2 regions of the Rahnella sp. BCC 1045 genome follow, and region 2 is predicted to be linked to the other one. Evidence: predicted binding sites of a transcription regulator. Region 2 holds the regulator's gene; the other holds the start of a gene.
What was found. The regulator PhoB, encoded in region 2, activates phosphate uptake and scavenging genes when phosphate is short. The targets are predictions, from matches to a motif close to CTGTCATAAAACTGNCNNAT.
Positions count from the first base shown of each region.

Region 1: the regulator PhoB is predicted to act here: its motif matches at 1,723-1,742, upstream of ugpB (sn-glycerol-3-phosphate ABC transporter substrate-binding protein UgpB).

Region 1 covers NZ_JAFMOZ010000132.1:82,782-87,463, forward strand. The annotation lists gene livF (high-affinity branched-chain amino acid ABC transporter ATP-binding protein LivF) at 1-302, shown strand, start outside; gene J1782_RS16100 (PLP-dependent aminotransferase family protein) at 434-1,621, shown strand; gene ugpB (sn-glycerol-3-phosphate ABC transporter substrate-binding protein UgpB) at 1,844-3,157, shown strand; gene ugpA (sn-glycerol-3-phosphate ABC transporter permease UgpA) at 3,258-4,145, shown strand; gene ugpE (sn-glycerol-3-phosphate ABC transporter permease UgpE) at 4,142-4,682, shown strand, end outside.
Region 2 covers NZ_JAFMOZ010000143.1:34,568-39,249, forward strand. The annotation lists gene J1782_RS23345 (cobalamin-independent methionine synthase II family protein) at 1-854, opposite strand, end outside; gene phoR (phosphate regulon sensor histidine kinase PhoR) at 1,111-2,430, opposite strand; gene phoB (phosphate response regulator transcription factor PhoB) at 2,454-3,143, opposite strand; gene sbcD (exonuclease subunit SbcD) at 3,371-4,609, shown strand; gene sbcC (exonuclease subunit SbcC) at 4,606-4,682, shown strand, end outside.

The sequences.
Region 1 (4,682 bases), on a different contig from region 2:
TGTCCGGCGGCGAGCAACAGATGCTGGCGATTGGCCGTGCGCTGATGAGCCAGCCGCGTTTACTGCTGCTCGACGAGCCGTCGCTCGGTCTGGCGCCGATCATCATCCAGCAGATTTTTGACACTATCCAGCAACTGCGCGAAGAAGGGATGACCATCTTCCTGGTCGAGCAAAACGCCAATCAGGCGCTGAAACTCGCCGATCGCGGTTATGTGCTGGAGAACGGTCATGTGGTGCTGGAAGATACCGGCGCGGCATTGCTGGCCAACGAAGCTGTGCGTGCGGCCTATCTCGGCGCATAAATTGGCTTCTGATTTTAAAAATCTGTGATAAATCTACTAAACCGCACGGCAAGCGCTTTGCGGTTTTTATTTTGTCGATAAATTAACATCTCTTACATTCTTATAACTTTGCACATCATCAGGAACATGTCATGAACACAGAAGGTTTACTCGCCGCCCGTATGGTCAGGCTTAAAAGTTCGGCCATCCGGGAATTGCTGAAACACAGCAAAATGGAAGGCGTTATTTCACTGGCGGGTGGTATTCCTTCTTCAGCGCTTTTTGATTTCGACGGCCTGCGTGAAGCCACACAGCTGGCGATAACAGAACAGCCGGAGCACGCATTCCAGTATGGCCTGACAGAAGGCAGTTATACGCTGCGTGAGCGTATTGCTTCTCTTTGTCAGGAACGTGGCGTGGTCGCGCAGCCTGAAGATATCGTAGTGACCGCCGGATCCCAGCAGGCGCTGGATCTGGTGATGCGCGCCGTGGTGAACCCGGATGATATTTTCGTGGTGGAGCGCCCGACCTATCTGGCCGCTTTGCAGACCCTGGAACTGGCCGAAGCGCAAATCCTCTCCGTCAGTTCAGACGGCGACGGCATGATTGTCGATGAGCTGGCCGAACTGCTGAAAACACAAAAGATTAAAGGCGTGTATCTGGTGCCGACGTTCGGTAACCCGAGCGGCGTGACCCTGAGCCGTGTGCGCCGTGAGCAGCTGGTGAAACTGGCGGCACAGCACGAATTCCTGATTGTAGAAGATGATCCGTACGGCGAACTGCGTTTCACCGAAGAACGCCAGCCGACGCTGTTTGAGCTGTCGAAAGCCCTTTTCGGTCACGCGGATAACATTATCTACACCTCGACGTTCTCTAAAATTCTGGCGCCGGGTTTGCGTCTGGGCTGGGTGATTATGCCTGACTGGCTGTTGCATAAGGTCGCCATCATCAAACAGGCGGCAGATTTGCACGCCAGCGCGTTGTCGCAGAGCATTGCGGAATATTATCTCGGTCTTGGCCGTCTGCCGAAGCAGATCGAAACCATTCGTGCCGCGTATAAAAAGAAATGCCAGGTCATGGCCGAACTGCTGGAACGCGAACTGGGCGACGTGCTGACGTTTGAATATCCGAAAGGCGGCATGTTCCTGTGGGCACGTTTCCGCGAGCCGCGTAACTGCGCTGAGTGGATGAAAAAGACGCTGGAGCAGGGCGTGGTGTTTGTGCCGGGCGAATTCTTCTATGCCGATAATCCGGATCACTCGACCTTCCGTCTGTCGTTCGCCACCGCGACCGAAGAGCAGATGCACGAGGCGGTTGCCCGCCTGAAACGCGCGCTGTAAAACCCCCGGATTTCCCTTCTTTATAAGGCGCATCGTTCACCCGATGCGCCTTCTTTTTTGCCATCTGTTCGTCACCTGCACTTCATGCTGCTGTAACGTTAATGTCATTTAACTGTTATTTATCTGTAATTTAGCCGTGTCATGTTACCTCCGCATAAAAACGTTTCTCAATACCCCATTTATCTCTGCCCCTTTTACACCAGCAGAATTCAGGAGACAGGCATGTTCATCAACCTCAAAAAAACGGTCATCGGCACCGCGCTGACGCTGGCTTTCAGCGCCAATGCCTTCGCTGTGACAGAAATTCCTTTCTGGCACTCTATGGACGGCGAATTAGGCAAAGAAGTGAACTCGCTGGCCGACCGTTTTAACCAGACGCACCCTGATGTCAAAATCGTGCCTGTCTATAAAGGCAAATACGACGAAAGCCTGGCGGCCGGTATCGCGGCATATCGCACCGGCAATGCTCCGGCTATCTTGCAGGTTTACGAAGTAGGCACCGCGACCATGATGGCCAGCAAAGCCATCAAACCGGTCTACGAAGTGTTCAGTGATGCAGGCATCAAAGAAGACGTTTCCCAGTTCGTGCCGACCGTTTCCGGTTATTACTCCGATTCCAAAGGCCGTCTGTTATCCCAGCCTTTCAACAGCTCCACGCCGGTGCTGTATTACAACAAAGATGCGTTTAAGAAAGCCGGTCTGAACCCGGATCAGCCGCCGAAAACCTGGCAGGATATGGCCGCGTACACCGAAAAACTGCGTGAAGCCGGCATGAAGTGCGGCTACGCCAGCGGCTGGCAGGGCTGGATCCAGATTGAGAACTTCAGCGCGTGGCACGGTCTGCCAATCGCTACCAAAAACAACGGATTCGACGGCACCGATGCGGTTCTGGAATTCAATAAACCAGAGCAAATCAAACACATTCAGATGCTCGAAGACATGAACAAAAAAGGTGATTTCACCTATTTTGGTCGTAAAGACGAATCCACCGCCAAGTTCTATAACGGCGACTGCGCGATGACTACCGCATCTTCCGGTTCACTGGCCGACATCCGTCAGTATTCCAAATTCAACTACGGCGTGGGCATGATGCCTTACGACGCAGATATCAAAGGCGCACCACAAAACGCCATCATCGGCGGCGCAAGCCTGTGGGTGATGAACGGCAAAGACAAAGACACTTACAAAGGCGTCGCCGAATTCCTGCAATTCCTGACCACGCCGGAAATCGCTGCCGAATGGCACCAGAAAACCGGTTATCTGCCGGTGACGACTGCGGCGTATGAGCTGACCAAAAAAGAAGGCTTCTACGAGAAGAATCCGGGTTCTGACGTTGCCACCCGCCAGATGCTGAACAAGCCGCCATTACCGTTCACCAAAGGTCTGCGTCTGGGCAACATGCCGCAGATACGTACCATCGTTGATGAAGAACTGGAAAGCGTCTGGAGCGGTAAGAAAAGCGCCAAAGAAGCACTGGATACCGCAGTACAGCGCGGGAATCTGCTGCTGCGTCGCTTCGAAGCTTCTACCAAATAATTTTCTTGCACCTCCCCCCGCGAAGGGGAGGGAGCAAAACAGCCTCCCCCTTTGCAGGGGGAGGAGCCAAACCCGTCATCGCATTAACGAGTAAACCATCATGAGTTCACACCGTCCCGGTTTTGGTTGCAGCTGGTTGCCCTACGCGCTGGTGTTGCCGCAGCTGTTGATCACCGCGATATTTTTCCTGTGGCCTGCCGGTCAGGCGCTGTGGTATTCGGTACAGACACTGGATCCTTTCGGCTTATCCAGCACCTTCGCCGGTCTGACTAACTTCACACAGCTGTTTCAGGACCCGTACTATCTCGACTCTTTTTATACCACGCTGAAATTCAGCTTTATGGTGGCATTCATCGGACTGGCCGTTTCGCTGTTTTTCGCGGCGCTGGTCGATCACGTGGTACGCGGCAGCCGGATTTATCAGACGCTGATGATCCTGCCTTACGCCGTGGCGCCTGCCGTCGCTGCCGTCTTGTGGATGTTCCTGTTCAGCCCCGGTTTGGGCCTGATTACTCATTTCCTGGGCTCGATAGGCTACAACTGGAACCACGCGCAAAACAGCGGTCAGGCGATGTTCCTGGTGGTGCTGGCGTCGGTCTGGAAGCAGGTCAGCTACAACTTCCTGTTCTTCCTGGCGGCGTTGCAGTCGATCCCAAAATCTCTGGTAGAAGCGGCGGCTATCGATGGCGCAGGCCCGGTACGTCGCTTCTTCAATCTCGTATTACCGCTGATTTCACCGGTGAGCTTCTTCCTGCTGGTGGTCAATCTGGTGTACGCCTTCTTTGATACCTTCCCGGTGATTGATGCCGCGACAGCCGGTGGCCCGGTACAAGCGACGACCACGCTGATTTATAAAGTGTATCGCGAAGGTTTCTCCGGTCTGGACTTGTCCAGTTCTGCCGCGCAGTCCGTCATTCTGATGCTGCTGGTTTGCGGCCTGACGTTCATTCAGTTCCGCTTTGTCGAGCGTAAGGTGCGTTACCAATGATTGAGAACCGCAGAGGGCTGGATATCTTCAGCCACATCATGCTGCTGCTTGGCGTGCTGGTGATTTTATTCCCGCTGTACGTCGCGTTTGTGGCGGCCTCGCTGGATAACAAACAGATTTTCGATGTGCCAATGACGCTGATCCCGGGCACCCATTTATGGGAAAACATCATCACCATCTGGACACAGGGGGCAGGGAACAGCAGTCCGGCATTCGGACGGATGCTGATCAATAGCTTCATCATGGCGATGGTGATCACCATCGGTAAGATTTCGGTGTCGATGCTTTCGGCTTACGCGATTGTCTATTTTCGTTTTCCGCTGCGTAACCTGTTCTTCTGGCTGATTTTCATGACGCTGATGTTGCCGGTGGAAGTGCGTATTTTCCCGACCGTTCAGGTCATCGCTAATCTGCATATGCTCGACAGCTACACCGGCCTGACGTTGCCGCTGATGGCCTCGGCGACCGCGACTTTCCTGTTTCGCCAGTTCTTTATGACCTTGCCGGATGAATTGCTGGAAGCCGCACGTATCGACG
Region 2 (4,682 bases):
GGCTCAAAACCGCCTGAACGTTCATTGTCATATTCCAGGAAGAAGGCGTCGATATTCACACCGCCAAACAGAATCTCTGCCACCGGCTCATAGCCACCTTCAGAAATCCAGGTTGAACGGAAGTTACCGCGGCAAACATGCAGGCCAATCACCAGATCGTCAGGTTTACCGGCGATGGCTTTGTTGAGCACGTCAGCGTAAGTACGTGCTAACTCTTCCGGAGAGTCACCCCGTTCGCGGATTTGTTTCTTCTGATCTTCAGAACACAGGTATGCCCAGACGGTATCGTCGAGTTGCAGATAACGACAGCCGGCATCGTAAAAGGCTTTGATCGCGTCCCGGTAAACCTGTGCCAGATCGTCAAAATAGTCTTTCAGATCAGGATAAACGTCTTTGCTGATAGCATTTCGGCCACCGCGAAAATGCATCACGCTCGGGCTGGGAATAGTCATTTTCGGCACAGCCGTTCCGCTGATACTTTTCAGGAAACGGAAATCTTCCAGCATCGGGTGCGAACCAAAACCGAGTTTGCTCACCACTTTGATACTGCGCGCTTTCGTCTGTACGCCGTTGAACTGGATCCCCTGAACCGCATCATAACCTTCCACCCCTTCCAGGCCTTCGAAGAAGTCAAAGTGCCACCACGCACGGCGGAACTCGCCATCCGTCACAACCTGCAGACCGGCTTCACGCTGCAAATCCACCACACGGCGGATTTCAGTGTCTTCCACCGCGCGCAGCTGTACTGCATTAATCTCACCGGCCTGAAACTGTTTGCGGGCTTCTTTGATCGCGGCCGGGCGCAGGAAACTGCCAACGACGTCAGCGCGGAACGGAGGGGTAGTACGTTGCATGAAAACTCCTTAAGGCATCACGCCCCTGGCGGAATGCGAATGATTTACAAAGTAAATAATTACATTGCGTTATTTATAGACATCTGGATGTCTAAACGGCTTTAAGGCCATACTGTCATGCAGCCTCTTCACTCACAACAGAGGAATTTTCATGGGACGTGAAATAAATTCATGATCATCAGGCAGAATCACGCCATAAATAGAAATGAAAAAGCCTGCTATCGGCTGATAACAGACTTTACGTAAATTGCTGAAATTAAGGTTTTACGGTGACCGGGGAGTCTGAACCCTGAGGAACAATCAATTTTGGTGCCAGCGTGAACATAAACCGCGTGCCGACGCCGACTTCGCTGAGAACTTCGAGTTTCGAATTATGGTGGCTGAGCGCATGTTTTACGATGGCGAGCCCCAGTCCGCTGCCGCCGGTCTGGCGTGAGCGCGCCTTATCCACACGGTAAAAACGTTCGGTCAGACGCGGTAAGTGCTGCGGCGCAATGCCCGGCCCGTTGTCACTTATCTGAAACTGCGCGCCATGTTGAATTTGCTGCCAGCTGACTTCAATCCGCGTGCCCGGCGGGGTGTGATTCACGGCGTTATACACCAGATTCGACACCGCACTGCGCAGCTGATCTTCATTGCCAAAGACTTTCAGCTTTTCGTTTACGCGAAACACCACTTCATGTTTCCCGCCGCTTAACGTCTGCACTTCCCGCTCAAGCATGCTGAGCATCACCGGAATATCGACCTTCTCGTGCATATCGATATTGGCGGATGCTTCGATTTTCGACAGGGTCAGAAGCTGCTTCACCAGCCCGTCCATGCGCCTCGTCTGCTCCTGCATCGTATCCAGCGCTTTGGTGCGGAACGGCTCTTCCAGCTTGGCGTCTTCCATCATTTCCAGATACCCCTGCAACACAGTGAGCGGCGTGCGAAGTTCATGGCTGACGTTGGCAAAGAAGTTACGTCGCGCGCCTTCGAGCTGACGCATTTGCGTGACGTCACGCGCCACCATCAGAAGCTGCCCCTCGGAATACGGCATCACGCGAAACTCGACGTAATGTTCATTATTGAGTTGCAGATTCAGGGCACGGCTGAAGTCACGGGTCTGGATCCAGGTGCGGAATTCCGGATAACGCAGCAGGTTAAAAATATGCTGGCCGTTATCTTCCGGCCAGCGGAAACCAAGCAGATCCTGCGCCAGTCCGTTACACCAGAAGATATTGCCTTCTTCCGTCGCCAGAACCACCGCATCCGGCAGCGATTCGGCACCGCTGCGGAAACGTTTGATCAACTGACCTAATTCACGACGACGTCGCCGGTTGCGCATCTGCATCTGGTTCAGCCCGTAAAACAGCGGTTCCCAGCTCCAGCGCCCGTTCGGCGGGGTGATGCTGCGGTCAAGCCACAGCCAGTGAGAGAGTTTAAGCTGATTGTAATAATTCCAGCCCAGCGCCGCGACCAGCGACGCAAAGAGGAGCCAGCCGAAATGGCCGACGAAAATTCCGAGGATCAGGGCTGGCAGACAAAAGAGAAAAAATTCGCCGGCCAGACGTTTCCATGACAAACGTTCTAACACACAGGTTCTCCGCTGTGGGGGACTCAATAACGCGTTGAGAAACGATATCCGGTACCACGAACAGTCTGGATCATTCTGTCATGTCCACTGGTTTCCAGCGCTTTACGCAAACGACGAATATGCACGTCTACCGTGCGATCTTCCACATAAACGTTAGTGCCCCACACGTTATTGAGCAACTGTTCTCTGCTGTAAACGCGTTCGGAATGGGTCATAAAGAAGTGTAACAACTTAAATTCGGTCGGCCCCATATCGAGCGCCTGCTCGTTGGCCATCACCCGGTGAGACGACGGATCCAGACTGAGCCCCTGCATGTCGATCACTTCTTCGACCGCCATTGGCGAAATCCGGCGCATCACCGCTTTAATACGGGCAACCAGTTCTTTTGGTGAAAACGGTTTAGTGATGTAATCATCGGCACCGACTTCCAGGCCGCGCACCCGATCTTCTTCTTCACCGCGAGCGGTCAGCATCATCACCGGAATTTCGCGGGTCAGTGCTTCACGTTTAAGGTGCTTAATAAACTGAATACCGGAACCGCCGGGTAGCATCCAGTCGAGCAGGATCAGTTCTGGGTAAGGTTCCACTAACTGGCCAATCGCTGAATCAAAATCTTCAGCTTCTACTGCCTGATATCCATTCTGTTCCAGTACAAAACACACCATTTCACGGATTGGAGCTTCGTCTTCAACCACCAATATACGTCTAGCCATCGTAGGTCCTGCCAATAGGTTAGCGATCTTTTATTTGATTGCGGGCGCCATTATGCGTCAGTTTTGTGACAGATTTATGAATGAAAATGATGGTTCATTTAAGGCAAATATGACAGATAAATTCCCGCCATCCTGCTGAAATTGGTCTGATTTATCGGGGACAGGTTCCCCCGCCGACGTTTATACTTTGCACCATTGTCGTCATACAGGGTTCACACGGGAGTCTCATGCGCCTGATCCACACCTCCGACTGGCACCTCGGCCAGTACTTTTTTACCAAAAGCCGCGCCGCTGAACATCAGGCATTTTTGCGCTGGCTGACCGGTCAGGTGCAGCAGCATCAGGTGGACGCCGTCATTGTCGCCGGGGACATCTTTGATACCGGTTCGCCGCCCAGTTACGCCCGCGAGTTGTACAACCGCTTCGTGGTGGAATTACAACAAACCGGCTGTCAGCTGGTGGTGCTGGCCGGGAATCACGATTCCGTCGCCACCCTCAATGAATCCCGCGAACTGCTTTCGTGCCTGAATACGCGGGTGATTGCCACCGTCGGTGAAGACCTCTCTGAACAGATTTTAGTGTTAAACCAGCGTGACGGAAAACCGGGCGCGGTGCTTTGTGCTATCCCGTTTTTACGTCCGCGCGATTTGCTCGCCAGTCAGGCCGGACAATCCGGCAGCGACAAACAGCTCGCGTTGCAGGAAGCCATTGCGGCGCATTATGACGCGCTATATCAGGCCGCACTGGCGAAGCGTCAGAAACTTGGTATGCCGTTGCCCATTATCGCTACCGGCCATCTGACCACCGTCGGCGTCAGCACGTCTGACTCCGTGCGCGACATCTATATAGGCACGCTCGACGCCTTCCCGGCCCAGGCATTTCCGCCGGTAGATTACGTGGCGCTCGGGCATATTCACCGCGCCCAGTGCGTCGCAAAAACCGAACATATCCGTTACAGCGGCTCGCCGATTGCCCTGAGTTTTGACGAACTGAGCAAAGCCAAAAGTGTGTACTTACTCAATTTCGACGGCGCAACGCTTAACGCCATCGACACGCTGGAAATCCCGGTTTTCCAGCCCATGCAGATCATCAAAGGTTCGCTGGCTGAAATCGAAAAACAGCTGGCGCAGTTTGCAGGCGGCGATATGCAAAAGCCGGTCTGGCTGGATATCGAAGTCGCCACGCAGGATTATCTCAGCGATATCCAGCGGCGTATTCAGACGCTGACCGCAGATTTGCCGGTGGAAGTCGTTCTGCTGCGCCGCAGCAAAGAACAGCGCATCCACAGTATTGAGCAGCAGGAAAAGGAAACGCTGAGCGAGCTGAGCGTCAGTGACGTGTTTGAACGACGTCTGGCGCTGGAACCGGATCCTGATGAGCCGCGTCAGGCGCGGATGCGCACGCTGTTTGCGCAGGTCGTTGAACAGATCACCAGCGGTCAGAATGCGGAGGACGGCGCACAATGAAAATTCTCAGCCTGCGATTAAAAAACCTGAACTCGCTGGAAGGCGAATGGAAAATCGACTTCACCGCTGAGCC